DNA from 3 places in the Lysobacter sp. GQ73 genome. Region 1 is predicted to be linked to each of the others. Evidence: predicted binding sites of a transcription regulator. Region 1 holds the regulator's gene; each other region holds the start of a gene.
What was found. Region 1 encodes sigma-54, which starts transcription at its own class of promoters, with help from an activator protein. Its sites were predicted from a motif close to TGGCACGNGCNTTGC; they were not measured.
Positions count from the first base shown of each region.

Region 2: the regulator sigma-54 is predicted to act here: its motif matches at 1,593-1,607, upstream of pgaA (poly-beta-1,6 N-acetyl-D-glucosamine export porin PgaA).
Region 3: the regulator sigma-54 is predicted to act here: its motif matches at 4,154-4,168, upstream of glnA (type I glutamate--ammonia ligase).

Region 1 is NZ_JCAXEE010000004.1:393,126-403,575, reverse strand. Features, by position in the region: gene lptA (lipopolysaccharide transport periplasmic protein LptA) at 1-367, shown strand, start outside; gene lptB (LPS export ABC transporter ATP-binding protein) at 367-1,086, shown strand; gene AC6CH2_RS14295 (RNA polymerase factor sigma-54) at 1,169-2,575, shown strand; gene hpf (ribosome hibernation-promoting factor, HPF/YfiA family) at 2,807-3,136, shown strand; gene AC6CH2_RS14285 (PTS sugar transporter subunit IIA) at 3,179-3,643, shown strand; gene hprK (HPr(Ser) kinase/phosphatase) at 3,809-4,759, shown strand; gene rapZ (RNase adapter RapZ) at 4,756-5,667, shown strand; gene AC6CH2_RS14270 (EF-hand domain-containing protein) at 6,056-6,412, shown strand; gene AC6CH2_RS14265 (hypothetical protein) at 6,457-6,792, shown strand; gene AC6CH2_RS14260 (PTS sugar transporter subunit IIA) at 7,103-7,495, shown strand; gene AC6CH2_RS14255 (HPr family phosphocarrier protein) at 7,549-7,818, shown strand; gene ptsP (phosphoenolpyruvate--protein phosphotransferase) at 7,832-9,541, shown strand; gene mgtE (magnesium transporter) at 9,730-10,450, shown strand, end outside.
Region 2 is NZ_JCAXEE010000001.1:66,258-76,707, forward strand. Features, by position in the region: gene pgaA (poly-beta-1,6 N-acetyl-D-glucosamine export porin PgaA) at 1-1,390, opposite strand, end outside; gene AC6CH2_RS00275 (GH92 family glycosyl hydrolase) at 1,866-5,276, shown strand; gene AC6CH2_RS00280 (hypothetical protein) at 5,691-8,018, shown strand; gene AC6CH2_RS00285 (hypothetical protein) at 8,040-8,327, shown strand; partial or broken gene AC6CH2_RS00290 (MFS transporter) at 8,486-9,388, opposite strand; gene AC6CH2_RS00295 (class I SAM-dependent methyltransferase) at 9,423-10,139, opposite strand.
Region 3 is NZ_JCAXEE010000008.1:197,022-207,471, forward strand. Features, by position in the region: gene AC6CH2_RS20050 (DUF4377 domain-containing protein) at 1-556, opposite strand, end outside; gene AC6CH2_RS20055 (DUF4377 domain-containing protein) at 645-1,583, opposite strand; gene AC6CH2_RS20060 (hypothetical protein) at 1,705-2,538, opposite strand; gene AC6CH2_RS20065 (DUF2750 domain-containing protein) at 2,607-3,095, opposite strand; gene AC6CH2_RS20070 (undecaprenyl-diphosphate phosphatase) at 3,145-3,951, opposite strand; gene glnA (type I glutamate--ammonia ligase) at 4,246-5,655, shown strand; gene AC6CH2_RS20080 (TorF family putative porin) at 6,191-7,066, shown strand; gene AC6CH2_RS20085 (P-II family nitrogen regulator) at 7,113-7,451, shown strand; gene AC6CH2_RS20090 (ammonium transporter) at 7,472-8,845, shown strand; gene AC6CH2_RS20095 (helix-turn-helix transcriptional regulator) at 9,099-9,950, shown strand; gene AC6CH2_RS20100 (VOC family protein) at 9,975-10,334, shown strand.

The DNA.
Region 1 (10,450 bases):
CACCGGCGGCGTCAAGATCGTCCAGGGCACGTTGGTCATCAACGCCGCCAAGGCCGACATCAAGCGTGCCGCGGGCGACATCAGCTTCGTCACCCTGACCGGCTCGCAGGCGACGCTGAAGCAGGAGCTCGACGACGGTTCGCCGTTCAACGGCCGCGCCAACAAGATCGAGTACGACATGCCGAAGGACACCATCGTCCTGACCGGCAACGCCTACGTCGACAAGAACGGCGACACCATCAAGAGCGAACGCATCGTCTACAACTCCAAGACCGGCCAGGTCGAGAGCGGCGGCACCGGCGGCCGCGTGAACATGCGCCTGCAGCCCAAGAGCAAGACCGCCGCGCCGGCCAAGGGAGGCGGCTGATGCTGGTCGCGCAAGGCCTGCGCAAGGCCTACCGCTCGCGCGAAGTAGTGCGCGACTTCGGCCTGACCCTGGATGCGGGCGAAGTCGTCGGCTTGCTCGGCCCCAACGGCGCCGGCAAGACCACCTGCTTCTACATGATCGTCGGCCTGGTCCCGGCCGATGCCGGCCAGATCGTCCTCGACGGCAAGGACATCACCGCCGAGCCGATGTACGCCCGCGCCAAGTACGGCGTCGGCTATTTGCCGCAGGAACCCTCGGTGTTCCGCAAGCTCAGCGTCGCCGACAACCTGCGACTGGTGCTGGAACTGCGCGACGACCTCGACCGCGCCGGCATCGAGCGCGAGCTGGCCAGCCTGATGGAGGAACTGCAGGTGACCCACGTCGCCGAGCAGCTCGGCGCCAGCCTGTCCGGCGGCGAGCGCCGCCGGGTCGAAATCGCCCGCGCCCTGGCCGCCCGCCCGCGCCTGATGCTGCTGGACGAACCCTTCGCCGGCGTCGACCCGATTTCGGTCGGCGAGATCCAGCGAATCGTGCGCCATCTCAAGAATCGCGGCATCGGAGTGTTGATCACGGACCATAACGTCCGTGAAACCTTGGGCATTTGCGACCGGGCGTATATCCTGAACGACGGTGGCGTGCTCGCGCAGGGGGCTCCGGACGCGCTGCTGGCCAATCCCGATGTCCGTCGTGTCTATCTGGGCGAACAGTTCCGTCTGTAACCTTGCGGTTACCGGGCGCGGACGACGCCCACGACGCGCGGCCCGGGCCGACAGCCATCTCAGGTCGCGTTAGCAATCGATGATGAAGCCTCGCCTCCAAGCCTCGCTCGGACAACAGCTGGTGATGACACCGCAATTGCGGCAGGCGATCCGCCTGCTGCAGTTGTCGGCTGTCGAACTGGAAGCCGAGCTGGCCACCGCGATCGAGAGCAATCCGCTGCTCGACTGGACCGATCCGTCCGCGGTCAACGAAGACGAGCCGCGCGCGCCGCCGAGCGTCGAGGAAGGCGCCGAAGCGCCGACCGCTGAGCCGGAATGGACGATGGACGACGGCGAGACGTGGTACGAACGGGTCGGCCCTTCCGACCACGACGAAGACTCGCCCGCGGCCGAACAGGTCGCCGAGGCCGAGACTCTGCACGATCACCTGCTGTGGCAACTGCACCTCAGCCCGCTGTCGCAGCGCGACCGCAGCATCGGCGTGGCCCTGATCGAGGCGATCGACGACGACGGCTATCTGCGCGAAAGCCTGTCGGCGATCGTCGAATCGCTGGCGATGGGGGTCAGCGAGGAAGAAGTCGCGACCGTGCTGCACCAGGTGCAGCGCTTCGACCCGGTCGGCTCCGGCGCGCGCTCGCTCAGCGAGTGCCTGAGCCTGCAGCTCAGCACCTTGTCCGACGACACCCCCGGCAAGACCCTGGCTTTGGTGATCGCCGGCGAACCGCTCGAACGCCTGCCGCGGATCGGCGCGACCGGGCTGGCCAACGAACTCAAGCGCGACATCGCCGAGGTCGAGACTGCGGTGCAGTTGCTGCGCTCGCTCGACCCGCGTCCCGGCGCGCAGATGGGCGCGATCTCTACCGACACTTACGTGACCCCGGACGTGGTGATCTGGCGCCAGAACGGCCTGTGGCGGGTGGCGCTGTCGGAAGCGATGCGCCCGCGCATCTCGATCCATCGCGGCTACGAAAGCATGATCCGCCACGCCAGCGCTTCCGACGCCAGCTATCTGCGCGGGCATCTGCAGGAAGCGCGCTGGCTGCTCAAGAGCCTGGAAGCGCGCGGCGACACCTTGCTCAAGGTCGCGCGCTGCCTGCTCAAGCAACAGGCCGGCTTCCTCGAATTCGGCGACAGTGCGCTGCGCCCGCTGACCCTGCGCGAGGTCGCCAACGAAGTCGGCCTGCACGAGTCCACGGTCTCGCGCGCGATCGCCCGCAAGTACGCGCGCACCCCGCGCGGGACCATGCCGCTGCGCGCCTTTTTCGCCTCCGGCATCGACACCGGCTCCGGCGGCGAGGCCTCCAGCACCGCGATCCAGGCCATGATCCGGCGCCTGATCGAGGCCGAGAACCCGCGCAAACCCTTGTCCGACGCGCGTCTGGCCGAAACTCTCAAGGCCACCGGCGTGCCGGTCGCGCGCCGCACCGTGGCCAAATATCGCGAGGCGATGAGCATCCCCTCGTCGCAGGAACGCGTGCGCATGGCGTAAGCCCGCCAGATTCCGCAAATCCGCCGGATTTCGGCTCTATTTCCCAACGAATCAGCGACTTAGGCCCGGCCTACGACCATTGTTGCGGTCTGGCCACTTGCACCTGGAACTGGGCGTGCGATGCTGGAATCCCTGGCCCCGGCCAGGGCGTCAAACAGGCCCCCGGAGCCGTCGACGACCGACGGCCCGGAGCCCAGTCTGCATTCTCCCGCGACGTGAAGGAGGTCTCCGATGCGTATCGAAACCCACGGCCAGCAACTGGAAGTCACCGCAGCCCTGCGTGACTATGTGGAAACCAAGCTGGCCCGCCTGCAGCGCCATTTCGACCAACCCTTCGACGTGCGTACCCAGCTCAGTCTCGACAAGCCCGACCATCGCGCCGAGGCCACCGTGCTCATCGCCGGCCGCACCCTGCACTGCGACGCCGCCGCCATCGACATGTACGCCGCCATCGATCTGCTCGCCGACAAGCTCGACCGCCTGCTGATGAAACACAAGAGCAAGCAAGTCGACCATCACCGCGGCGAAAGCCTCGCACGCAACGGCGAATTCGTCGGCTGAAACCGGTTTACGGGGCCCGGTCATCGATCCAGACACGCCGTCATGCCGCTTTATGAATTACTGAGTGCGGAACGGGTCGCGATCCTGGTCGAACCCGGCGATCGCAATACCGTGCTCGATGTCGCCGCGCGCATGCTCTGCGACGGTAATTCCTCCACTGCGTTCGCCCTGCGCGCAAGCCTGGGCGAACGCGAACGGCTCGCCAGCACCGCGATCGGCCACGGCGTCGCCATCCCGCATGCGCGCACGCCCCTGTTCGAACACAGCCGCGGCGCCTTTCTCAGGCTGGCCCAGCCGGTCGATTTCGGCGCCATCGACGGACGCCCGGTCGACCTGATCCTGGCCATGGCCATTCCCGAGCACCACGTCCAGCAGCATCTGCTGTTGCTGGCCGAGCTCGCCGAACGCTTCGCCGACGGCAGCTTCCTCGAGCGATTGCGCTCGGCGCCGACCGTCGCCGAGCTGAGCTACCGCCTGCTCGATCATTGCCGCCGCAGCGCGGCCTGAGCCCTGCCTTCGCAGAAACCTCGATTCGAGCGGCGCTCGCTTCGAAGCGCTTTTCCGGCAAGCGTCCCGGCGCCGCGTCGGCCCAGCGCTTTCACGCCGCAGGAGCCCCCGCCGGCTGCGCATCGGTGCGGACACTGCCATCGCTTTGCTCGTAAACTTGCGCCCATGAGCAAGAGCATCCGTGCAGGCGAACTGTTCGAACAGCAGCGCGAGCGGCTCGCCCTGCGCTGGGTGGCCGGCCAACGCGGCGACGGCCGCCTGGTCGAGGCGGTCAACACGGTCGCGCGGCGCCCGTCGCTGGCCGGCTACCTCAATGCGATCTATCCCAACAAGGTGCAGATCCTCGGCACCGAGGAGCTGACCTGGCTCGACGGCCTGGACTCGCGGCTGCGCTGGGAAACGATCGAGAAGATCATCCAGTTCCGGCCCCTGGCCCTGGTCATCAGCAAGGACCAGCCCTGCCCCGAGGACCTGCGCATCGCCGCCGAGGAAACCGACACCCCACTGTGGGTTTCGCCGCGCCGCGGCCACGAATTGCTCAACCACCTGCAATACCACCTGGCGCGCGCGCTCGCCCCGCAGATCACCCTGCACGGGGTGTTCATGGAAATCTATTCGATCGGCGTGCTGATCACCGGCGAATCCGGATCGGGCAAGAGCGAACTCGCGTTGGAGCTGGTCACCCGCGGCCATCGCCTGGTCGCCGACGATGCCCCTGAATTCACCCAGATCGCGCCCGACGTGCTCGACGGCACCTGCCCGGACATGCTCCAGGACCTGCTCGAAGTGCGCGGCCTGGGCGTGCTCAACATCCGCCAGATGTTCGGCGACACCGCGGTCAAGAACAACAAATACCTGCGCCTGATCGTGCACCTGACCAAGCCGATGAGCGAACCGATACCCGCCGGAATCGAACGCCTGACCGGCGACACCGGCATCCGCCGCGTGCTCGACCTCGACGTGCCGATGATCACCCTGCCGGTCATGCCCGGCCGCAACCTCGCCGTGCTGACCGAAGCGGCGACGCGGCTGCACAGCCTGCGCATGAAAGGCCTCGACCCGGCCGCGGCCTTCATCGCCCGGCACAGCAACTTCCTGGAGCGCGGCGAATCGTGAGCAACTCCCCTTTCGATCCCGCCGCGTCCGGCGAGGGCAGTGCCTTCACCCTGGTCATCGTCAGCGGCATGTCCGGCTCGGGCAAGTCGGTGGCGCTGAACACCTTCGAGGACCTGGGCTTCTACTGCGTCGACAACCTGCCGGCGGAACTGCTGCCGCAGTTCGTGCAGAACGTGATCAAGGCCGAGGAAGGCATGCCGACCAAGCTCGCGGTCGGCATCGACGTGCGCAACCGCCACAGCGACCTGGCCAACATCCCGGAATGGCTGTCGGCGGTCGGTGCGCTCGGTGCCGACCCGCGACTGGTGTTCTTCGAATCCAGCGACGGCGTGCTGCTCAAGCGCTACGCCGACACCCGCCGCCGCCATCCGCTGAGCCAGTTCGGCCTGGCCCTGGCCGATGCGATCTCGCTCGAACGCCAGGTGCTCAAGCCGCTGCGCCAGATCGCCGATGCGATCGTCGACACCAGCGAACTCAACGTCCATCAGCTGCGCCGCCACGTCATCACCGAATTCGCGATGGGCGGCGACGCCGGCATGTCGCTGCTGTTCGAATCCTTCGCTTACCGCCGCGGCGTGCCGGCCGATGCCGACTTCGTGTTCGATGCGCGCGGGCTGCCGAATCCGCACTGGAATCCGGCGCTGCGGCCCTTGTCGGGCCGCGACGGCGGCGTGCGCGACTATCTGGAAGCGCAGGCCGACGTGAACCTCTACGTCGAGCAGATCAGCCAGTTCCTCGACACCTGGCTGCCGCGCCTGCAGGCCGACAGCACCCGCAGCTACGCGACCATCGCCTTCGGCTGCACCGGCGGCCGGCATCGCTCGGTCTACCTGGCCGAACGCATGGCCGAACACGCCCGTACCCGCGGCTGGAACGAAGTCGCCGTGCACCATCGCGAACTCGACTGAGTACGCTGCGCGACGCTCGTCCGGCCTCGATGCGGTTTTTTTTTAGAGGTCCAGAGTCGCTAAGGAGCCGAGGGCCGCGCAAGCAGGCGACCTCGCGCGAACGGCCCCCCCCGCGCCGCTCGTCTCCGCCGCGGCTTCGCACCACGCCCGGCGCCGCCCCTGTGCATAGGCGCACTGCCGTTGGCGCGAATGGCCGCAGCGGACAAGCAAGCCATCCGTGCTGCGCCCATCGCGGCGATCTGAACCGTTCCGAGCCTCGCCGTCGACCGGCTCGGCATCCTTACAAAATTTTCCCATTGCCGTGTCGCGACGCTTGCAGGCCTCGCATTAGGTTCGGCCTGTGCCGGATGCCGAGCGCTCCGGTGCGTCCCTCCTACGGAGCACCGCCATGAAAAGCACGATCCGCCGCCTCACGCCGATGCTGCTTGCGGTCGGCGCGCTCGCCCTGGCGCCGGCGGTAATGGCCCAAGCACAGTCCGCGCCACCGGGCGATGCGATGCAGCGAACCGAGCCGCCGGTCAACGATCAACGCGGCCAGGCGCCGATGCCTCCGCCGGCCGATACCACCGTGCCGGCGAACTTTGCCGACCTCGACAGCAACGGCGACAGCAAGATCAGCCGCGACGAAGCCGCGCTCGATGCGCGCCTCGCCGCCAATTTTGCCACGCACGATCACGACGGCGACGGTGCCCTGTCCCTGGCCGAGTACCAAGCCGGTCACGGCCAGCGCAGCGGCGACAAATAACCTCTTCCCGCCGCGACCCTCCTTCCCGACAGCTGAGGATCACGATGAATACTTCCCCGACACACCCTCGCGCCCTGGCCCTGGCCTTGGGCGCCTTGCTTGCGGCCGGCCTGCTGAGCGGCTGCGACAAGCCCGACCCGGCGCCGATGGAGTCGAACGGGCCGGCTCCGGCCACGACCGACCCGGGACCGGCGCCCGCACCGGCCACGGACACCAGTCCGCCGGCCGACGCTGCACCCTCGGACTTGCCTGCGACTCATTTGCCGCCGCCGACCGATACCCCCACCGACACCCCGCCGACCCAGAATCCGCAACCGACCCCGACCGACCCGACCGCGCCCCCACCGCCGACCGCGGACCAAGCCCCGTCGAAGCAGTGACGCCGCCTCACCGATAATGCAGCGGGTCGTTTTCGCGGCCCGCTGCGTTCGTGAACCCGGTCCGCCGGCCCTGGCCAGCGCGCCTTCGATCCGCTGCCTCTCATCGCTTGGGGCGGCGTTCCGGCAACGACTGCGCGCTCCGACGCGGCGCCCTGCCCCACCACCGCCCGCTCCCTCCAGCGATCCGCGAACGCAGAATCAAACAGTTGCCCGCGCTCCCCGGCGCTCGGCCGGGCCCTGCGCTGCCATGCCCGCGGACCGCCGCATTCGGCGCTTCCGGCTTGTCACTCCGCTCTGTTAAGTTGGCGGCATGTCAGTCGGCGTCCTTCTCATCACCCATTCCGGTATCGGCAGCGCTTTGGTCGCCGTCGCCAACCGCCTGCTCAACCCCTTGCCGTTGCGCACTGAAGCGTTGGAGGTCCCGTTCGACGCCGACCCCGACGCTCTGCTGCCGCTGGCGAGCGCGGCGCTGCGCCGCGTCGACGACGGCGACGGCGTGCTGGTGTTGACCGACCTTTACGGCGCCTCGCCGAGCAACCTCGCCGCGCGCGTGTCGCGGCTGGGCACGCCGGTGCGGCGAGTGTCGGCCCTGAACCTGCCGATGCTGCTGCGGGTGATGAATTATTCGGAGCTGGAACTGGACCAACTGCCCGCGGTCGCCTCCGCCGGCGCCCGCAACGGTGTGATCCTGGATGACGCCTGACCGCATGACGCGACTCGCAACGACGCGTAAGACCATTGCCTGAGGACCCCGACATGATCGAACGCGACCTGACTGTTTCCAACCGACTCGGCCTGCACGCCCGCGCCACCGCCAAGCTGGTCCAGGTGCTGTCGGCCTTCCGCAGCAACGCCACGCTCACCGCCAAGGGCCGCGAGGTCAACGCCAAGAGCATCATGGGGGTGATGCTGCTCGCCGCCGGCCAGGGCACCCACGTCAAACTGCGCGTCGAGGGCGAGGACGAAACCAGCGCCGCCGACGCGGTGATCGCCCTGTTCGATCGTCGCTTCGACGAAGACAGCTGAGCCGGAGGCGCGCATGAGGCAGGAATTCCAGGGTCATGGTGCCTCGCGCGGCAGCGCGCTCGGCCGTGCCCGCGTCCGCTTGCCGCATGCGCTGGAAGTCGCCGAGGAACGCATCGGCCACGACCAGGTCGAGGCCGAACTGGCCCGCCTGCACGTCGCCATCGACACCGTGCGCAACGAAATGCACACCCTGCGCGAGCGCCTGCACGGCGCGCTCGCGCACGAGGTCGGCGAATTCCTCGATCTGCATACCCTGCTGCTCGACGACCCGGAGCTGCTGCACGGCCTCGACGAGCTGATCCGCAGCGGCCACTACGCCGCCGACTACGCCCTGCGTCTGCAGCGCGACCGCATCGCCTCGGTGTTCGAGGCCATGGACGACGCCTACTTCCGCAGCCGCGTCGACGACATCGACCAGGTGATCGGGCGCATCCACGCCGCGCTGCACCGGCGCGACCACGATACCTCCGGGGTAGCCGGCGAGATCCTGGTCACCGACAACGTCGCCCCGGCCGAGCTGGCGCAGTTGCAGGCCCAGGGGGTGATGGCGATCGTCACCGCCGCCGGCAGCACCCTGTCGCACAGCGCCATCCTCGCCCGCAGCCTGCATCTGCCGCTCGTGGTCGGCACCGCCCAGGCGCTGCTCAAGATCAACGACGGCGACGCCCTGGTCGTCGACGGCGCCACCGGCACGGTCATTCTCGAACCCAACGCCGAGGACCTGCGCAGCCACCGCGTGCGTACCCGCGAGCTCGCCCGCGAACGCAAGCAGTTGCACCGCCTGCGCCGCGAGCCGACCCGCACCCTCGACGGGGTCGACATCAAGCTGTACGCCAACGCCGAATCGCGCGAGGACGTAGCCGAGGCGCATTCGCTCGGCGCCGCCGGCGTCGGCCTGTACCGCACCGAATTCCTGTTCCTGCAGCGCAACGAACTGCCCGACGAAGACGAACAGTTCCGGGTCTATCGCGACGTCGTGCTCGGCATGACCGGCCGCATGGTCACCATCCGCACCCTGGACCTCGGCGCCGACAAGGCCGACAAGACCGGCCTGGCCCTGCGCGACGAACCCAACCCGGCGCTCGGCGTACGCGGCGTGCGCCTGTCGCTGGCCCGCGACGGCCTGCTCGAGACCCAGTTGCGCGCGATCCTGCGCGCCTCCGGCTACGGCCCGGTGCGGATCCTGGTGCCGATGGTCAGCTCGGCCGAAGAAATGCGCACCGTGCGCGGGCTGTTGAACCGGGTCGCCGCCGACCTGCGCCGGCAGGGCCATGAGATCGCCGATCAGGTGCCGCTCGGGGCGATGATCGAAGTGCCGGCCGCGGCGATCGCCCTGCCCGGCTACATCAACACCATCGATTTCCTGTCGATCGGCACCAACGACCTGGTCCAGTACCTGCTCGCGGTCGACCGCAACAACGAGGCGCTGAGCGAGCTGTATACGCCGCTGCATCCGGCGGTGCTGAAGGTGATCCGCGACGTGATCCGCCTGGCCCAGGCGCGCGGCAAGCCGGTCGCGGTGTGCGGCGAAATGGCCGGCGATTCGAACTTCGCCCCCTTGCTGCTGGCGCTGGGGCTCGAGGAATTCAGCCTGCACCCGGCGACCCTGCTCGAGCTGCGCCGCGCGATCCGCGGCCTCGACCTCGGCGTGCTGCGCAAGCGCGCGCCGGCACTCTTGCGGGCCCGCGACCGCGCCGGCATCGAGGCCTGGCTGCGCGCTTGAGCGCGGCCTCGGCCCGCGCTGCCTCGGCTCGGTACGTCGCGTCGTTCATCCGGGCGGCCCGATCACGCTGTCTTCCGACGCGAACGTGAAAGCTGGGCTTTGTAAGCTGCAGGGGCGATAATCGCCGCATGAACATCTGACCCTCGCCGGCTTCGTGGCCGCGTCCGTCACCCGCCAGGAAGTACCGTATGGCCGAAGCCGTCCGCCACGACAAAACCGCACGTCAGCTGCGCCTGCTTTCCGACGCACTCGACAGCGGTCGTCTGGGGCCGGTGCGGCGCCTGGTCAACACCCTGTCCCCGGCCGAGATCGGCAACCTGCTCGAGTCGCTGCCTCCGGGCAAGCGCGTGGTGGTATGGGGCCTGGTCGACCCGGAAGACGACGGCGAGGTGCTGGTCCACGTCGGCGAGGAAGTGCGCGAAAGCCTGCTCGCGGACATGGACACCGACGAGATCGTCGCCGCGGTCGAAGACCTCGACATCGACGACCTCGCCGACCTGGTCGAAGACCTGCCCGACACCGTCATCGACGAAGTGCTCAAGTCGATGGACCGCGAGAACCGCGAGCGGCTCGAACAGGTCCTGTCGTATCCGGAAGATACCGCCGGCCGCCTGATGAACCCGGACGTGGTGACGGTGCGCGCCGACACCACCATCGACGTGGTGCTGCGCTACCTGCGCCTGCGCGGCGAATTGCCCGAACACACCGATCACCTGTACGTGGTCAGCCGCCGTCATCAATACCTCGGCCGCATCGCCCTGGCCGCCCTGCTCACCCACGAGCCCGGCACCGCGATCAACAAGCTGATCGACGACGAACAGCCGGCGATCGACGTCGGCGAGACCGCCGCCGAAGTCGCCCGCCAATTCTCCGACCACGACTGGATCAGCGCCCCGGTCGTCGACGACA
Region 2 (10,450 bases), on a different contig from region 1:
AGGCATCGTCGAGGCGCCAACCGGCGTCGAGGTAGTAGCCGGTGCGGTCGCCGCCGGCGAGCCAGCGGTCGTCGGCGCGATCGACGCCGAAGCCCAGGCTGAGGCGGTCGTAGGCGTACAGCGCGCCGACGCCGTTGCGGCGGTCGTGGACGCGGGCGCCGGGGTAGTCGGCCCAGGCGTCCTGGGCGTGCGCGGTCAGGCGCCAGCGGTCGTCGATCAAGGGGCTGCGGATCTCGAAACGGTGCACCGCGTCGCGGCTGCCGAACGGCGATGCGGCCGCGCCGCCGCCGCGCGCGTCGCTGCGCCCGCCGGCGGTGCTGAGCGTCCACTGCCAGCCCAGGCGCCGGTCCCAGGACTCGCTCATCTGCTTGACCTGCACGTCGCGCGGGCGGTGGGCGATCAGCTCGTCGTGGATCGGCCGCGCCAGGTCGACGCGGGCGTGTTCGAGGTAGGCGCCGATCTGGCCGATGCGCGCGCCGACGTTGCTCGGTTCGAGCGTGCTCGCCATCTGGAAGCGTTGCAGCGCGCGGTCGGTCCAGCCGCGTTTTTGATAGGCGACGCCGAGGTTGGTCTGCAGGCTCGGGTTGTCCGGGCCGATCGCCGCCATCGCTTCCAGCCGCCGCTGCGCGCCGACGGTGTCCTCGCCGTACAGGCGGATCATGGTGTGGGTGCTGTCGGCGTCGTAGTGGCGCCAGTTCTCGAAGCTCTGCTTGGCGCCGTCGACGCGCACCCAGGCCGGCTCGGCCGCCTTGATCTTGTCCAACTGGGCCAGGGCGGCGTCGAAGCGCTCGCTTTCCGAATAGGCGTAGGCCAGTTGCAACTGCGAGTCGTGATCCTCGGGCCACTCGCGCACGACCCGTTCGAGCACGCTCGCGGCTTGCTCGGGATGCTTGTCGGCGAGCAGCGAGGCGCCCACCTTGGCCAGCGCATACATCGGCACCTCGACGCCCTCGGCCTGCAGGGCGCGGTAGCGTTCGATCACCTCGGCATGGCGTTCGAGGTGATTGAGCAGCAGCAGTTCGTCGAAGCGGGTGCGCAGGTCGGCCTGGCGTTGCCCGGGCGTCTGGGTGGCGCGGTACTGGCCGAAGGCCTCGCGCGCGTCGCGCATTTCGTCGAGGCGGGTGGTCTCGTCCTCGGGGAACAGGCTGCCCCAGAGCGTGAGGCGGGCGAGGCGGCCGGCCTCCAGGCGCTGGCGTTCGGCGGCATCGAACAGCTCGGGACGAGCGCGATACAGGGTCCAGGCGCGATGCGCGCTGCCGAGATCGGCCAGGGTCAGCACCTGCAACCGGTACAGACGGTCGTCGCCGGGGGCGGACGCCTGCGCGCTTTCGATGCGCGCCAGCGCGGCGAGCCACTGCCGTTCGGCGCGCAGGCGCTCGATGTCGGGCATCGGGTTCGCCGTGGCAGTATGACGCTCTGCAGCAAAAACTGACGTTGAGGGGCAGATTGCGCTCGCGGTCGCGAAAGCAAGGGAGAGAGCAAGTCGATGCGGGGTGGGCATGGGGGACGGACTTCCGTGTTGCGAAGGGCTGCAAGTGCTGATCTAGACCAGCACAAAAATGTGATGCAAATCACATTCCAGGAGGGGTGACGCAAAAGGTGTGCCAAAGGCGCGCCACCCGGGCCGGGGTTCGCGGTGGAAGTGATTGTTCAGATTGGATTTTTTGCCGGTGCGCGGCGGCGGCCGATGCTGCGGCGCGGTTTGACAAGGTCGATTTAGATCGATTCAAATCGCCAAAGCAGGGGCGTTCGCCGGTCGGCGCAACGCGAATCGGAGGCGATCGCCGTCCGGTGCAACGGGAGCGGGAATGTCGGCAAAGTACGCAGTGCGCCGCGAGGGCGCAGGGGCGAGAGCGAAACAGGCCATGGCCCTGGTCCTGGCCGGGGCCTTGGCGCCGGCCGCGACGGCCGGGCCGGCGCGCAGCTTCTGGACCTCGTTCGAGGCCGGTGAGCCGGCGATCGCCGAGACCGCGGCCGCGAGCCCGGCGCCGCGCCTGAGCGCCGACGGCGGCCCGCCCGCGGCGGCCGCCCTGACCGCCAAACCCGGCGTCGGCTTCAGCGGCGTGCGCTCGCTGCGCTACCAAGGCGTCGGCAGCGGGGCGGCGCAAAGCGCGCAGGCCTTCGAGGTCGACATCGCGGTGACCAAGGACACGCAGTTGTCCTATCGGGTGTTCCCGCTGTCGAGCGCGCACCTCCCCGGCCAGGCCGCGCCGTCGAAACTCGATGCGTTGCGCAACGCTTCGACCTATGTCGCCATCGACTTGGTGTTCGACGACGGCAGCCGGCTGTCGCAACGCAAGCCGCTGGACCTGTACGGCAATGGCCTGACCGCGCGCGAGCAGGGCATGGCGCGGCTGCTCTACCCGGATCAATGGAACGCGGTCAGCAGCCGCATCGGCGAGGTAGCCGCCGGCCGCCGCGTGCGCCGGATACTGCTGGTCCACGACGGCGACAGCGCGCTGCCGTACCAGGGCTACCTCGACGACCTGCGCATCGCGCCGGCGCCGGCGCTCGCCAAGGGCAAGCGCGCCGCGCTGCGCCCGAGCGACTACGTCGACACCCGCCGCGGCAGCAATTCCAACAGCCGCTTCTCGCGCGGCAACACCTTCCCGGCGGTGGCGCTGCCGCACGGCTTCAACTTCTGGACCCCGACCACCAACGCCGGTTCGCACTGGATCTACCAGTATCAGGAGCGCAACGGCGACGACAACCGTCCGCGCATCGAGGCCTTCGCGCTGTCGCACGAGCCGAGCCCGTGGATGGGCGACCGCCAGACCTTCCACGTGATGCCGGCGATGGGCGAGGGCCGGCCCGAATTCGACCGTAGCAAACGCGCGCTGAGTTTCGGCCACGACGAGGAAACCGCGCGCGCCGACTATTACCGGGTGCGCTTCGACAACGGCCTGGTCGCCGAGATGACCCCGACCGACCATGCCGCGGCGATGCGCTTCACCTTCCCGGCCGAGCCCGGCGAGACCCGCGCGCAACTGCTGTTCGACCATCGCGACGAACACGGCGACATCCGCCTGGACCGCGACGGCCGCAGCCTGAGCGGCTGGAGCGAGAGCATGAGCAAGCTCTCGACCGGCGCCTCGCGCCTGTTCTTCTACGCCTGCTTCGACCGGCCCATCCGCGACGGCGCCCGGCTCGACCGCGACAAGGCCGGCGGCCGCGACCGGGTCTCGGCCTGGTACGGCTTCGACCTCAGCGGCGACCCCAACCGCCAGGTGACGATGCGCATCGCCACCTCGCTGATCAGCGTCGAGCAGGCGCGGCGCAACCTGGAACTGGAAATCGGTGCCGACGAAGACTTCGACGCGGTGCGCGAACGCGCCCGCGCTGCGTGGGACGCCAAGCTCGGCATCGTCCGCGCCGAGGGCGCGCCGGCGCACGAGCAGGCGGTGCTGTATTCCAATCTGTACCGCTTGTTCCTGTACCCCAACAGCGGCTACGAGAACACCGGCACCGCCGAGCGGCCGCTGTACCGGTACGCGAGTCCGTTCTCGGCGCCGGCCGGCAAGGACAGCGCCGAGGCCACCGGCGCGGCCATCGTCGACGGCAAGGTCTACGTCAACAACGGCTTCTGGGACACCTACCGCACCAGCTGGCCGGCCTACGTCCTGCTGACCCCTGGTCATGCCGGCGAGATGATCGACGGCTTCGTCCAGCAATACCGCGACGGCGGCTGGATCGCGCGCTGGTCCTCGCCGGGCTACGCCGACCTGATGGTCGGCACCAGCTCCGACGTCGCCTTCGCCGACGCCTGGCTCAAGGGCGTGCGCAATTTCGACGTGCGCTCGTTCTACCAGTCGGCGATCCGCAACGCGTCCAGCGTCAGCCCGGTGCCGGGCGCGGGCCGCAAGGGCATCGAGCGCGCGATCTTCACCGGCTACACCGACACCACCGTCGGCGAAGGCCTGTCGTGGTCGATGGACGGCTACATCAACGACTACGCGATCGGCCGCCTGGCCGGCGCGCTGGCGCAGGAAGCGGGCGCCGACGATCCCTACCGGGCGAGCTATCGCGACGATGCGGTGTACTACCGCAATCGCGCCCTCGGCTACGTCAACCTGTTCAATCCGCAACTCGGCTTCTTCGTCGGCCGCCACCGCGACGGCCGCTGGCGCTACACCGCGACCGAGTTCGACCCGACCCGCTGGGGCGGCGACTACACCGAGACCAATGCCTGGAACATGGCCTTCCACGCGCCGCAGGACGGCGCCGGCCTGAGCGCGCTGTACGGCGGGCGCACCGCGCTGGGCAACAAGCTCGATCTGTTCTTCGCCACGCCGGGCACCTTCGAGGTCGGCAGCTACGGCGGCGTCATCCACGAAATGCTCGAAGCGCGCGACGTGCGCATGGGCCAGTACGGCCACAGCAATCAGCCCTCGCACCATATTCCGTACATGTACGCCGCCGCCGGCCAGCCGTGGCGGATCCAGGAAAAGGTGCGCGACATCCTCGACCGCCTCTACGTCGGCGGCGAGATCGGCCAGGGCTATCCCGGCGACGAGGACAACGGCGAGATGTCGGCGTGGTGGTTGTTCAGCGCCGCGGGGTTCTATCCGCTGCGGATGGGCTCGCCCGAGTACGTGATCGGCGCGCCGCGGTTCGAACGCATGAGCATCCGCCTGGAAAACGGCCGCGAGCTGCGGATCAACGCGCCCAAGGTCAGCGCGCGCAACCGCTACGTGCAGTCGCTGCGGGTCAATGGCGAAGCCTGGGACCGCTTGACCCTGCCGCATGAATTATTGACGCAAGGCGCGGTGCTGGATTTCCGCATGGGCCCGACGCCGTCGAACTGGGCCAGCAGCGCGCAGGCGCTGCCGGAATCGCTGAGCGCCGATGGCGAGACGCCGAAGCCTTGGCACGATCTGGGACGGCGCGACAACGCCGCGGTCGCCGGTGTCGCGGCCAAGCAGGCGGCGGCCTTGTTCGACGACGACGCCACCACCGCGACGCGCCTGAGCGGGCCGATGCCCTTGCTGAGCTGGAATTTCAAGACGCCGGCGACGGTGCGCCTGTACACATTGACCTCGGCGGCGCGGCGCGGCGATCCGCAGGCCTGGGCCTTGCAGGGCTCCAACGACGGCGCGCAGTGGACCACCCTCGACGAACGCAGCGGGCAGGCTTTCGCCTGGCGCCGGCAGACGCGCGCGTTCGCCATCGCCGAGCCGGCGGCGTATTCGCGTTATCGCCTGCGCCTGCTCGCCGACGGCGCCGGACAGGGCGGCATCGAGCTGGCCGAGGTGGAATTGCTCGGCGAGGCGAAGTAGGGCGCGCCGCAGCGAAGCGGCTCCGTCCTCAGGTCGATGGCGCTGCCGTGCCGCGGCGTCGCAGGGTCGCGCGCCGACGGTCGCACTCGTGGAGTTACCTCGCGCGCCGCCGATCGGCGCGCGTCGTTCTCATCGTGCGCCGTTCTCGTCGCACGCGGTTCTCACCGCACGCCGTCGGTCGGCGCGTGCGACGCTAACTTGCCGGCGCTCGCATTGGCGCTGTGACGCGTTGTGCGCTTTAACGGAAAGCTCATGCGTTCGCCTCGAACGCAGCGGTCCGATCGCGCGAATCGTTCCCGTTATGTCCCGGTATCGCCCCGTGTTCTTCCTCGGAACGCGCGCCGGGGAGGGCTATGGTCGGCGATGCAGTGCGATCGACCCATCCACGCGGAACGATTCCGCAACGAGGCTCATATGGAACTCATGGGACGTACCGGCTCCAGGCTGCGGCATCACGCCGCGGTGCTGGCAACGGGCTTGATGCTCGCCGCGCCCTTGGCGCAAGCCCAGAACTTCGAAACTCACTACGGCAACCAACCTTGGCGCGACGGCGGCGAGGACGTGAAGGCGGTGAACTATTGTCCGGGCCGCGGCTCGGTCACCGTCGGCACCCGTCGCGCCAGCGACGGCACTACCCAGGTCCTGGTGACCCGCGCCAACGATGTCGGCGTCACCGACGACAGCAGCATCGACACCTGGCAACAGGCCTACATGATCGCCGGCAGCAAGCGCTCCGACGCGTACGGCATCGCCGAACTCAGCGGCGAGCGCGGTTTCGCCGTGACCGGTTCGGTGCAGCTCGGCGAAGGCAGCTTCATCTACGTGCTGCAACTCGATTGCCGCGGACGGCAGATCTGGACCACCTTGCTCGACAACGCCGCGACCAGCCATCGCGCGACCGGCTATGACCTGATCGAAACCGGCGCGGTGATGCCGAGCAAGGCGGCGCAGGGCGAACTGGTCGTGGTCGGCGAGGAAAACGACAAGGACGGCCGCACCCTCGGCCGCATCGCGCGCCTGGATGCGGCCGGCAACGTGCTGTGGGATCACCGTTACGACGGCAGCGGCGACTGGCCGGGCCTGCGTTTCCGCGCGGTCACCGAGAACCTCGCCAGCAGCGGCGGCTTCACCGACATCGTCGTGGCCGGCACCGCGTTGACCACCGATGCCAAGCGCGGCGGCCTGATGTTCCGCACCGACGCCAACGGCGCGCCGGTGTGCAGCAGCGTGTTGATCGACGGCCAGGACCATCGCGACTTCCACGGCCTGACCGCGCTGTTGAACGCGAACTACAGCGGCGAGACGGTCTCGGTCGGCGCCTCCACCGGGCTCGACGAAGGCAGCGCGTCGCAGGCCTATCTGGCGCGTTACGCCCGCTACAGTTGCCGGCCGCTGGTGCAGGCGAGCTGGGTCGATCGCGACCAGGCCAGCTTCACCGCCTTCGACGTGGTCGAAGCGCGCGGCCTGGACGGCCGCGATGGCGCGGTCGCGGTGGTCGGCACCATCGCCGGCACCCAGGGCTTTCTGTTCGCGGCCAACACCGGCGACCTGCTGCGTTACGGCGGCCTGTCGCCGCGCCGTTTCGGCGACAAGTTCCGCGAAAGCCTGTACGCCATCGACCGCAAGAACGACCGCTTCATCCTCGCCGGCAACACCTTCGGCGATTGGCAGGGCGTCGGCGATATCCAGGACTTCTACTTCGTCCAGGTCGACCCGGGCCTCAACACCGGCTGCGCCGATCTGTGGGACCCCGGCGCGTTCAGGCCGCAACTGCCGTACAAGGAATTCCAGCCGCACCTGGAACGCATTCCGAAGTTCCAGCGGGTCGACACGCCGAGCGTGGAGGCCAGGGATTGGGGCTATGTCTGTGCGGTCGACCCGCCGGAAGGCTGCCCGGGCCTGATCAACAACGGCATCATCCAGCTCGGCGTGGCGCCGACCGGTCATCTCAACATCGAGTGCCCGAACATCGCCTTGTCGAGCGGCCGTTACGGCACCCGCCTGGTCGGCCTGCGCTACATGCCGACCAACGGCGAAGCCTCGGCGCCGGGCGCACCCTGCGAAGGCTGGGGCGTGGCCAACGCCGATCCGGCCGCGCCGGTGAGCGGGCGGACCTCGCGTTGCTCCGGCATCAGCAACGTGACCCTGGTGAGCTTCACTCCGACCACGAGCGCGGCGACCTCGGTGGTCACCGTCGGCAGCACCTTCCGGGTGACCCATCAGTACACCCCGATCGCGGCGACGAGTTACCTGTACCGGGTCGACGTCAAGATCGAGAACATCGGCCGCACCACGGTCAAGGACCTGCGTTACACCCGGGGCATCGACTACGACGTGCCGCCGAATACGTTCTCGGAGTACATCACCCTGGCCGGGGCGTCGCCGTTCCTGCTGGCCTGGAACAACAACGGCTTCAACTCGCTCGATCCGCTCGCCGCCAACTCCGGCTTGTCCGGGCCGATGACCGACAACGGCCCCGGCGATCTGGGTTCGCACATGGACTTCCGCTTCGGTTCGCTCGCTCCGGGCGCGGCGCGCAGCTTCGTCACCTACTACGGTGCGGCGCCGACCCAGACCGCGGCGCTCAATGCGCTGTCGATCGTCGGCGCGGGGCTGTATTCGCTGGGCCAGACCAACTGGGACGGCCTCGGCGGCGCCGGCAACACCAGCCCGAACCCGGGCACCGCGGGCGCGGTCAACGGCGTGCCGGCGACCTTCATGTACGGCTTCAAGACCAACTGACGTTCGGCGGTATCGAACGTCATCGGGCGTCAAGCTCCGGGGGCCGTCGGCCCCCGGAGCGTTTGCGGCAGCGGTGCGCGCGCCAACCGCAGCCGCAGATGGACGAGGCCGGCGAGCAGGCACAGCGCGATCAGCGCCATCAGCCAGCGGGTGGTCGCGGCGAAGCGCAGGCGTTCGAGCAACAGTCCGGTCGACAAGGTCGCCAGCGGCATCGCGCCCATGGTCGCTGCCGAGAACCAGGTCATTTCGCGGCCCATGTGCTGCGCCGCGACGCTGCGCTGCAGCCACGACAGCGACTGGATGCCGTAGAAATTGGACGCGCCGGCGAGCAGGCAGAACGCGGCCAGCACCGTCGCCAGGCTGGCATTCCAGGTCAGCAGGCCATAGGCCAGCGCGGCCACCGCCCAACACGCGAGCAGTTTCGCAATGACCGCGGCCAGGCCGTTCGATGCGTGGCCGGCGAAGACCGCGGCCGCGGCGATGCCGGCGAACTGGGCGACATAGACCAGGAAATAGCGCGTATCGCCGTGTTCGACCAGCAGCACCGGCAGCAGGATCTGCACCGGTCCGAACACCAGCACCGTGCTGACCAACAGATACAGGTAATAGCTGCGCGGAATCGCCTGGAGCGACGCCGCGGCCGTCTGCGCCGGTGCGGCACCGGCTTCGCTCGCCTGGGCCGGCCGCCGCACCGGTCCGCGCCGGCGCACCGCGGCGAGCAGCCACAGCGAGGCGGCGACGCTGAGCGCGTCGATCCCGAACGCGATCGCCAGGCCCCGGTTGTCGCTGGAGGCCAGGATCAGGGTGCCGGCCAGCATCGGCAGCAGCATCATCGCCAGGCTCGAAGCCACCGCGAACAAGGCGTTGCCGGCCGGCAGCAGGCCCTTGCGGATGTACAGGCCGAAGCTCGCGCGTCCGGCCGGGTAGGCGACCGCCCAGACCAGGCCGCCGAACAGGGCCAGGGCATAGATGAGTTCGATCGTCATCAGCCCGAACCAGGTCAGCAGGCCCATGCCGGCGTTGATCAGGACGTACAGCGCGCGGCAGATCCACAGCACCCGGATCGGGTTGGCGCGGTCGAGAAAGCCGCCGAAGAAGAACAGGAACAGCACGCTCGGCAAGGCTTCGATCGCCGCGGTCAGGCCGAGGTCGAAGGCGCTGCCGGTCAGGCGCATCACCAGGAACGGCAGCGCGATCAGGGTGAAGCTGGCGCCGAAGGTGGTGATCAGGTTGTCGAGCAACAGCCCGCCGAAACGCGGCTCGCGCCGGCCGATGCGCCACAGCTGCGCGGCGGTGGCGAAACGGTTGCGCGGACGGCGCGGCGGAGCACCGGGCGCCGGGCCGATCGGCGGGGCGGAGCGCTCGCTCACGGCGGTCGCGGGCGCCGGCGCGGCGAGCGGCGGCTCAGAGCTGGGCCGCGCCGGCTTGCGGCGCGCGCGCGCGCCGCAGGAAGAACAACTCGTCCTGGCGCTCGACCGCCAGGCCGTAGGCGCTGGCGATCGCGCGCAGCTTGCCGGCGTCGAGCCGCCAGACCGGTTCGACGTCGTCGACGCCGACGTCCAGGGTCCACTGCATGCCGAGCCAGTGGGTCAGGATGAAACCGTCCGGCCGCAGCAAGTGCACCAGGGTCTCGAAATAGCGTTCGAGATGGCGCTGGCAGCAGGCGAAGCTGGCGAGGTTGTTGTCGAGGATGCAGTCGAAGCTCGCCGCCTCGAAGCGGCGGGCGAAGTCGTCGCTGTGCTTGTTGAGCAGATGCACCGAGTAGCGCGGCAGGCCGAGCGCGTTGCCGTGTTCCCACTCGTTGCGGGCCACCGTCACCGAGACGATGCCGCGCACCTTGCCGGCCAGCAGCCGCGCCACCGAGGAATTGCCGGTGCCTACGTGCAGGATGTCGCGCTCGCCCAGGTCGGCGGCGGCCAGCCAGCGGTTGATCGCGGCCTGGTCCTCGGTCGGTTCGCACGACGAATAGTCGAGCAGGGGCCAGCTCGCGAACCGATCGGCCGCGTCGTGGGTGGCGACGTCCGGCTCGCGCCCGCAGTCGATGCGCTGCGCGCCGATGTCGAAGCGCGGACGGAACGCAGGGGCGGCGTGAGCGGAGTGCGGCGTCGGGGGAGTGTTCATGATGGCCGGGGGATAAGACGGTTCGGTTTCGATTCTTCATCGATCCTCGATCGCATGTCGAGCGAGCAACGCTACAACGATCGTCGAACTGCTTGCCGTCGTCACAGAATAAAACCTTTGCTGCTTTCATTCTCTATTGAGAAAACGCGACAACGCATTGCGTTTCGACCGAGCAACCCTTAACCCCACCACGTCCTGCCCAACGTAGTTCCCCCCACAAGCACCAGGCGTGCGGGGCCGCGCATACGCGCGGCGACCCGTATCGACGCGTCCGGTCTGCCAATCAGACCCTGCGAGCGTGACTGCGCATC
Region 3 (10,450 bases), on a different contig from region 1:
TGCCGGCGCTGCCGTAACGGGTTTCCGCGGTCGGCTGGCCGCTCAGGCCGAGCTTGCTGCCCGAAGCGGTGGTCAACAGCAGGCGCGGCTGCGGCGCCTCGCCTTCGATGGCGAATTTCGCATTGCCTTCGAGCTGCTTGGCGATCTCGTCGTCCATCTGCATCAGGCGCTGGTCCTGGCAGGCCATCAAGGTGGTCTGGAACTGCTTGACCTCGATGCGGTCGCCCTTGAGCGCGTACGCCGCACCCACGTGGTTGCAGCCGCCGGACACGCCGAGGCGGTCCTTGACGAAGCTCAGCTGCAGGCCGTACTTGCCTTCGCGCTGGAGGGCCGCGATCGGCTTGCCGGCGCTGTCGGTGGCCGAGTCGAGATTCCACTTGTAGCCGCCCAGGTCGATCGCGGAAGTCGCCGGCGCGGCATCGGCCGGCGCGGCGCTGTCCTGGGTGGGCTTGGCGGTGTCGCCGTTGCCGGTGCTGTGGGAAGGCGCGGCGCAGGCGGCGAGCAGGGCGAGCGACAGCGCGGCGGCGGACAAAACGAGGGGGCGGGTGATAGTCATGGGGCGCGATGATCCAATGTTGGCTGCGAAGACAGGATCAACGGCCCCACGCGGGCCATGGGGTTGGCTGCGTTCAGCCGCGGGTCGGCTAGGGCCGGTCGTGAGCGACCGCTCCGCCTACGGTGCCGTTCACGTGGGTCGGCTCCGGGGCCGACGGCGTGGCGTAGTCCAGCGCATACGAGCTTACGAGCCGGCCGCGCAGCATCAGTGGGTAATGGCGTACACGGACGAGTTCGTGCGCTCCGGGTGAGTGGCGATAGCCCTCGATCGGGCCGTAGAAGCGATGCCAATCCGAAGCCGACACCCGTCGGCCGAGGACGTAATGCAGCTCGCGCACCCACAGGCAACGGGATGCGGCGACCAGCAGGCCCTCGCAATCGACTTCTTTCGCCGCGACCTCGAGCGTCATCTCGACCGGCTTGCTGCCCCAGGCCGCATCCTCGGTCTGCAAGACCAACTGGGTGCCGTTGCGGCTGGTCAAGCGCAGGCGCTGCCGCACGCCCTGGCCCTCCAGGCGGTAGCGGTAAGGCGAGAGCAGGTGTTCGTCGACCGCGATCGAAGTCGCCTGGGCGAGATGGTTGGTGCAACCGACGGCCTGTTGGACCTGATCGGACACCTCGAGGACATCGCCGCGCAGGCGATAATCGCCGGACATTTCGCCGCAGTGCCCGTCGATCGTCAGGCGTCCGTCGTCGCCGAACTCGAAATGGATCCGCGAGAACTCGTTCGGCTGCAGCTCCGGCAGCGCGCGGCCGTCGGCGGCGGTGGCGAGCAGGATTTGCCAGCGGTAACCGCCCAGGCCTTGCGGGCCCGGATCCGGTTTCGGCGGTGGTGGGCGCTGCGTCACCGCGGCCGGGCGCGCGTCGCCCGGTATGGCGGTGGGTTCGGGTTCGGTCGCCGCAGCAGCCTCGGTGTGACCGGGCCGGTCGTCGCCGCCGCAGGCGGTCAGCGCGAACAGCAGTGCGGCGAGGAGCGGCGCGTAGGCGTACCCGCCCGGCGACTCGGTCCGGCGGACGACGGAAGGCATTTGCGGCATGGTCGGCCCCGCTACGGTAAATGCCGAGCTTGGACCCGGCCGGGGCAGCTCGCCACCGACCAAAGGCGGGGACGAGAAGCGAGCCGGTTGGGCCGCAAGGCGGATGCGATCGTCAATCGCCGCGTGGATCGACCGACGCGCAAGCCGGGGTCTCGGGTTGGATGCGGGCCTGGGCGTCGCGATACTCCTTGACGTAGACCACGCCGTGCGCGCCGTGCGCATCGACGATGTCGAAGCGCCGCACCCGCAAGATCGCGCGGAAGCAGGCTTCATGGCGATAGCCTTCGATCGGTTCGCGCTGCCAGTGCCAGTCGCCGACCGGAATGCGGTTCGCGCCTTCGCTGCGAACCTGCCGCACATGCAGGCAGCGCTCGCGACGCCTCGACGGCGGCGGACAGCGGCGCTCGTCGTCGATCTCCAATTCGAGCGGGCTGCCGGGGCTGCCGTAGCGCGTCTGCGCGGTCGGCACGCCGATCAGGCTGATGCGCGCGCCGTCGTCGTGGGTGATCAGCAGCTTGTGCGTGTCGCCCTCGGCGACGATCGCGAATTGCGTCTCGACGGTGGCTAGACGGAAGAAGGCAGTGTCCATCGCGGCGTCGCGCCTGCAACCGGCGGTGGTCTGGATTGCGCCCTGGTCGTCGCGCAGCAGTCGCTTGCCATCCAGCTTGTAGCGGCCGCCGACCGTGTTGCAGGCTCCTTTCAATTCGAATACGCCGTCTTGGTAGCGCGCATGCAAGCCACGATGACGCGCTCCGCGCAGCGCGCCGATGCGGCGGCCCCGCGCATCGGTGGCCTCCAACGGGTACCAGTCGAAGGCGCCGAGCAAACCGGCCTGGGTCTGAGGCAGCGAATAAGCCGGTGCGGGTTGCCGGCTGGCGGCAACCGAGGCCGGCGAGATCGTCGTCAGCAATGCGGCGAGCGATGCGAGGCAGAACAATCGATTCATGGTGCGACACTCCTTGTCGATCAGCGATGGGCGTTCCAGTCGCAACGCGCCGGCGCGCGGCTCGGGGTTCAGCCTTTGGGCTTGGCGAACTTCTGCGCCAGTTCGCGCTGGGCGCGCTCCAGGTCGAGGCCGCCGTCGCTGTCTTCTTGCTCGCTTTCGTCGGCGAGCACGGCGTCGATATGCCCCAGCAGTTCCGCCGGGGTGACTACCGCGCACTGCATCGTGGTGTTCGGGAACACGCCGACGCCGAGGCCGGCCTCGGTCAGCGCCGGCGCGGCCTTCGCGCGCCAGGCTTCCAGCTCGCGCAGTACCGGCGCATAGCCCTTGAGCTTCGGCGCCGCCGCCAGCGCGGCGCGCGCGGTGCTGGTCGAAGGCCACACCGGCAACAGCTCCTGGCCGTCGTCGTCGAACAGGGTCAGCACGAACTCGCCGGACTCGGCGACCCACAGCTGCCCGGTGCGCGCGACCGCCGCGACGAAGGCGGCGTAGCGCTCGGGTCCGGACAACTGGGCGTAGTCGAGCAATTCCTGTTCGGCGGCGCGATCGGCTTCGTTCATGGCGGCGGCTCCTGCCGGTGGGGCGATGCGATCAGCTGGGCGTTCTCATTCAACTGCCGGACGGCATCAGCAGCAACAGCGCCGCGCCGAACACGAAGCGGTAGATCGCGAACGCGGTGAAACGGTGGGTCTGGATATAGCGCAACAGCCACTTCACCGCGATGAAGGCGGTCACGGCCGAAGCGACGAAGGCCACCCCGAGCGCGTTCCAGTCTTCGTTGGCGGCGGCCGGGGTGCCGAGCACGCCGAGCAGCTCGTAGCCGCTGGCCGCGAACATGGTCGGGATGCCGACCAGGAAGGTGAACTCGGTCGCTGCGGCGCGGCTGGTGGTGCCGGCTAGCAGGGCGATGAAGATCGTCGCGCCCGAACGCGAGGTGCCCGGGAACACGCCGGCGACCACCTGGGCGATGCCGACCAGGGTCGCGACGGTCCAGGTGATCTCGCTGCGTTCGCCGAGCGCGGCGGCGCGCTTGGCGGCGAAATGCTCGGCCGCGATCATCCATACGCCGCCGAGCACCAGCGCCCAGGCGATCGGCAGGACCTGGTCGGGCAGGCTGAAGCCGGCCTTCTTGACCGCGATGCCCAGCACCGCGGTCACTCCGAAGGCGACGGCGAGCTTGTACAGGTAGTCGCGGTTGTCGCGCTCGGCGAAGCCGGTCGCGAGCGTCCACAGCCGGCGCCAGTAGATGACCACCACGGCGAGAATCGCGCCGGCCTGGATCGAGATGTTGAACAGGTCGGAGCGGTGTCCGAGCCAGTGTTGCGCGATCAGCAGATGTCCGGTGCTGGAGATCGGCAGGAATTCGGTGATGCCTTCGATGATGCCGAGGAGCAGGGCGGCGAGCAGGTCGGTCATTAGGGGCGGGGGTCTTGGTCGGGGGCGGAGAGGCGGAGCGCGCCGTCGCGATCGGGGGTTCGCGGCGGCGCGCCAGAATAACGGAAAGCGTATTGCACTAACTTGGTGCGAATGCCCGGTTTCGCGCCTTCATATGGTGCGTCCCGATCGTGACAGATCCACGATTCTGTTTTATTTCATGGACTTAGAGGGTGCTGAAAGTTGGCACGACGCTTGCTTCCCTGTCAGGCAGGCGGCTTCAATGCCCTCGCGTTGCACGACTTTTACTCCCGACTCCCCTTTCCCGGAACGAACATGTCTCTCGAACAGGTCGAAAAGCTCATCAAGGATCACAAGGTCGAATTCGTCGACCTGCGTTTCACCGACATGCGTGGCGTGCAGCACCACGTGACCTTCCCGAAGTCGATCGTCGAGCCCTCGTTGTTCGAAGACGGCAAAATGTTCGACGGCTCCTCGATCAGCGGCTGGAAGGGCATCAACGAGTCGGACATGATCCTGCTGCCGGATCCCTCGACCGCGTTCCTGGACCCGTTCACCGCCGATCCGACCGTCGTGCTGACCTGCGACATCCTCGACCCGGCGACCATGCAGGCCTACTCGCGCGATCCGCGCGGCGTCGCCAAGCGCGCCGAGGCCTACCTGAAGTCCAGCGGCGTCGCCGACCAGGCCTTCTTCGGTCCGGAACCCGAATTCTTCATCTTCGACTCGGTCCGTTACGCCAATGAGATGGGCCACACCTTCTTCCACGTCGATTCGGAAGAAGCCGCCTGGAACTCGGGCAAGGAATACGAAGGCGGCAACAGCGGTTACCGTCCGGGCGTGAAGGGCGGCTATTTCCCGGTCGCGCCGCTCGACTCGCTGCACGACATCCGCGCCGAGATGTGCAAGACCCTTGAGCAGGTCGGCATCGAAGTCGAAGTGCACCACCACGAAGTCGCCAACGCCGGCCAGTGCGAGATCGGCACCAAGTTCAACTCGCTGGTGGCCAAGGCCGACGAACTGTTGACGATGAAGTACATCATCAAGAACGTCGCCCACCGCAACGGCAAGACCGCGACCTTCATGCCCAAGCCGATCGTCGGCGACAACGGCAGCGGCATGCACGTGCACCAGTCCTTCGCCAAGGGCGGCGTCAACCTGTTCAGCGGCGACGGCTACGGCGGCCTGTCGCAGATGGCGCTGTGGTACATCGGCGGCGTGTTCAAGCACGCACGCGCGATCAACGCCTTCACCAACTCGGGCACCAACAGCTACAAGCGCCTGGTGCCGGGCTTCGAGGCGCCGGTGATGCTGGCCTATTCGGCCCGCAACCGTTCGGCCAGCTGCCGCATTCCCTACGTGGCCAACCCGAAGGCGCGCCGCATCGAAATGCGCTTCCCCGACCCGATCCAGTCGGGCTATCTGACCTTCGCCGCGCTGATGATGGCCGGCCTGGACGGCATCAAGAACCAGATCGACCCGGGCGCGCCGAGCGACAAGGACCTCTACGACCTGCCGCCGGAAGAGGAGAAGGGCATCCCGACCGTGTGCCACTCGCTCGACCAGGCGCTCGAAGCGCTCGACAAGGACCGCGACTTCCTCAAGGCCGGCGGCGTGTTCACCGACGACTTCATCGACAGCTACATCGCGCTGAAGATGCAGGAAGTGACCAAGTTCCGCGCGGCGACACACCCCTTGGAATACCAGATGTACTACGCCGTCTGATCGCCATGAACGCATCCATCCTCGCACCAGCCAAGCGTCATCCAGATCGCCCGCGCCGCTTCGATGCGGCGCGGCGGGATGCCGCGCGGCGGCGCGCGCAGGCGATGCGCGAGATGCAGTAAACCACCACACGGCCCGGGGCTAACGCTCCGGGCCGTGTCGCTTTCAGGGAAGAGCACCCACCCGGGCGACGCCACTCGCCTCCATCCGTCCGATATCGGCCATGGCCGACGTCGCGGGAGCGGCTTGCCGCAACAAACGCAGGACACGAAACGCAAAGCCCCTTACCACCGAAACCCTCGACCGCGGCATCGCACACAGCACGACGAGTACGCAGCCATCGAGCCGCGACCGATCGATGCGCGCCGCCGCGGACCCGACCGACCACAGGAGGACAGCCATTCGACGCAGGCGCGGACCGCAGAGTCCGACCGCGCGTCCATCTCCGGCCCGAGCACGACGAAGGCGTCGACGCGGCCGGAACGCAACGAAGCAATGACCGGGGAGGGGCCACCGCTTATGAGGAGCCTGCGTCATGTCGTTAGATAGCAAAACCGAAAGCGCCGGCGCCACCGGCAAGACCGCGCGAACCAGGTTCGCGCGAGCCACGACCGCACCAGCCACGACCGCACCAGCCAGGACCGCACGAGCCAGGACCGCACGAGTCAAAGCTGCGCTCGCCACCGCGCTCGCGTTCGCCGCGCTCGCGGCCACGACTGCACACGCCGGAACCTCGGGCTCGATGAGCCTGACCAGCGACTACCTGTTCCGTGGGGTGTCGCAGACCAACCAGAACCCCGCCTTGCAGGGCGGCATCGAATACGCGCACGACAGCGGTTTCTACGCCGGCGCCTGGGGCAGCAACGTCAGTTGGCTGTCCGACACCGTCGTGATCGGCGACGACATCTCCAACAGCCTCGAACTCGACGGCTACATGGGCTACCGCGGCAAGGCCGGCGAGCTGTTCTCCTACGACGTCGGCGTGCTGACCTATTACTACCCCGGCGACTACCCGAGTGGCTTCAACAGCCCCGACACCACCGAGATCTACCTCGGCGGCACTCTGGCGCCGTCGGAGACGGTCTCGGTCGGGCTCAAGTATTCGTATGCCGTGACCGACCTGTTCGGCTATGCCGATTCCGACGGCAGCGGCTACCTCGACGCCAACCTCAACTGGACCTTCCAGCCGAGTTGGACGCTCAACGTCCACGGCGGCAAGCAGTGGATCGAGCACAACAAGGATTTCGAGTACGCCGACTGGAAAGTGGGCGTGACCAAGAGCTTCGACAGCGGTTTCTCGGTCGCCGCCGCCTACAGCGACACCGATGCCGGAGAGGCTTTCTATACCAACGCTCACGGCAACTTCCTCGCCGACGACGCTTTCACCCTGACCGTGACCAAGGCGTTCTGAGCACGCCCGGCGCACGACCGCACACGAACCATCACGGAGCCGCGAGATGAAACTGATCATTGCCATCATCCGCCCGTTCAAGCTCGACGAGGTGCGCGAAGCGCTGACCGAAGTCGGCGTGTCGGGCATCACCGTCACCGAAGTCAAAGGCTTCGGACGCCAGAAGGGCCACACCGAGCTGTACCGCGGCGCCGAGTACGTCGTCGATTTCCTGCCCAAGCTCAAGATCGAGTGCGCCGTCCCCGACAGTCTGCTCGACGCGGCTCTGGAATCGATCCAGAACGCCGCCCGCACCGGCAAGGTCGGCGACGGAAAAATCATCGTCCTGCCGGTCGAGAACACGGTGCGCATCCGCACCGGCGAACTCGACGACGACGCCCTGTGACCCTCCACGCGAGAAACGAAATGAACCACACGATGATCGAATCCCGCTCGCGCGAGCGGATCGCAGGCCCCCTGGCCCTGGCCGCCGCACCGGTGTTGGCGTTGTTGTCGGCCGGCGCCGCGCGGGCGCAGGAAACCGCCGCAGCGGCCGCGCCGGTGGTCGACAAGGGCGACGTCGCCTGGATGCTGACCTCGACCCTGCTGGTGCTGCTGATGACGGTGCCGGGCCTGGCCCTGTTCTACGGCGGCCTGGTGCGCTCCAAGAACGTCCTGTCGGTGTTGATGCAGGTGTTGGCGGTGTTCTCGCTGATCGTACTGCTGTGGGTGACTTACGGTTACTCGCTGGCGTTCGGCGGCGGCAACGCCTTCATCGGCACCTTCGACAAGCTGTTCCTCAAGGGCGTCGACAAGGCCTCGCTCGCGGCCACCTTCACCGCCGGTGTGTCCCTGCCGGAGTACGTCTTCATCGCCTTCCAGTCGACCTTCGCCGGCATCACCGGCGCGCTGATCGTCGGCGCCTTCGCCGAGCGCATCAAGTTCTCGGCGGTGCTGCTGTTCTCGGCGATCTGGTTCACCTTCGCCTACCTGCCGATCGCGCACATGGTCTGGTACGGGCCCGACGGTTATCTGTTCGCCAAAGGCGCGATCGACTTCGCCGGCGGCACGGTGGTGCACATCAACGCCGGCATCGCCGGCCTGGTCGGCGCCTATTTCGTCGGCAAGCGGGTGGGCTACGGACGCGAGGCGATCAAGCCGCACAACGTCACCTTCACCATGATCGGCGCGTCGCTGTTGTGGGTGGGCTGGTTCGGCTTCAATGCCGGCTCCAACCTGGAAGCCACCGCCGGCGCGGCGCTGGCCTTCCTCAACACCCTGCTGGCGACGGCCGCGGCGGCGCTGGCCTGGAGCCTGGTGGAGAAGGTGATCAAGGGCAAGCCGTCGATGCTCGGCGGCGCTTCGGGCGTGGTCGCCGGCCTGGTCGCGATCACCCCGGCCTGCGGCACGGTCGGTCCGTTCGGCGCGATCGCGATCGGCGCGATCGCCGGCGCCTTGTGCGTGTGGGGCGTGCACGGTCTCAAGCGTCTGCTGCGCGCCGACGACGCCCTCGACGTGTTCGGCGTGCACGGCCTCGGCGGCATCATCGGCGCCTTGTTGACCGGCGTGTTCAGCTCGCCCGCGCTCGGCGGCTTCGGCCTCGGCGCCGGCAACGACAGCATCGCCGAGCAGCTGGGCGTGCAGGCCCTGAGCGTCGGCATCACCGTGATCTGGTCGGGCGTGGTCTCGGTGGTCGCCTTCGCGATCGTCAAGTTCGTGGTCGGCCTGCGCGTGCCGGAGGAATCCGAACGCGAAGGCCTGGATATCACCACTCATGGCGAGTCGGCTTACGAGAGTTGAGGGTTGGGTGAGGAAGTAAACAGGAGTGAGTGGGGAGGAGTGAGTAGGCAGGAGCGGGCAAAGAGTAGGCAGGAACCAGGAACGAGTGGGCTGCTGGTCTAGACGACGCCCCGAAGCGATACGGTATTGGCGCCGACCCCGCCCGACCCCTCGAGCCCTCATTCTCACTCCTCGCTTCTCACTCCTCTCCACACTGCCAAAGCGCGCAACCCGGTCATTGCCAGCGCTGCCGCCCGGGCCTAGCATCGGCGGCATGCAGATCATTCCGCTCAGCGAAGGCGCATCGCTCCACGCGGTCGACTACCGCTGCGGGGCGGGGCCGCGGGATGCGCCCTTCGTCGAGCGCCACCGCAGCCACTGCATTTCCTACGTGCGCCGCGGCAGCTTCGGTTATCGCGTGCGCGGCGAGGCCTACGAACTGGTCGCCGGCAGCGTGTTGGTCGGCCGTGCCGGCGACGAGTTCCTGTGCACCCATGAACACCACGGCTGCGGCGACGAATGCCTGTCGTTCCATCTGTCGCCGGCGCTCGTCGACGAACTCGGCGCCAGCAGCGCGTTGTGGCGCGCCGGCGGCGTGCCGCCGTTGCCGGAACTGATGGTCTGGGGCGAACTCGCCCAGGCCGCGGCGGAGGGGCGCAGCGATCTCGGCGTCGATGAGGTCGGCCTGCTGTTGGCGCGGCGTTGCGTCGACACCGTCGATGGTGCGGCTGGCAAACGCCTGCGGCCGCGCGCCGCCGATCGCCGCCGCGCGGTCGAGGCGGCGATGTGGCTGGACGCGAACGCACATCGCTCGGTCGGCCTGGACGACGGCGCGCGCATCGCCGGGGTCAGCGCCTTCCATTTCCTGCGCCTGTTCGCCGATGCGCTCGGGGTCACTCCGCATCAATACCTGCTGCGTGCGCGCCTGCGCCGGGCCGCTTCCTTGCTGGCCGACCCGAAGCGGCCGATTACCGAGGTCGCTTACGACAGCGGCTTCGCCGACTTGTCCAACTTCAGCCGCAGCTTCCATCGGGCGGCCGGGGTCTCGCCGCGCCGCTTCCGCCAGGCTGCGCACGGCGACCGCAAGATTTTCCAAGAACGCATCGGCCGCGGCGCGGCAAGCTGACCTCCCTTTCGAGGAGGTTCCCTCATGTACGACCACGTCGGTTTGAAGGTGCGCGATCTCGCCGCCAGCCTGAAGTTCTACCGTGCCGCATTGAAGCCGCTCGGCCACGTCGTCGGCTCCAGCGACGACAGCGGCGCCGGGCTCGGCCCGAAGGACGCGCCGGCACTGTGGCTGTATCCCGACGGCGATGCGCGCGGCGGTGCGCATGTCGCATTCCGCGCCGGCAGCCGCGCCGCCGTCGACGGCTTCCATCGCGAAGGCGTCAAGGCCGGCGGCCGCGACAACGGCGGCGCCGGTCTGCGCGAGGATTACGGCGCCGGCTATTACGCCGCGTTCCTGCTCGACCCAGACGGCCATAACGTCGAAGCGGTCTACATGGAGTAAGCCGACGAGGCATCGGCCGCTGCCGTGGCCGCGCCGCCGGCGCCGCGAGCGGGCCGGCGGCGCGACCGCGGCTGCCTGGGCGATGCGTCGTAAGCGGCGAACTTCTGCCGGCGCAT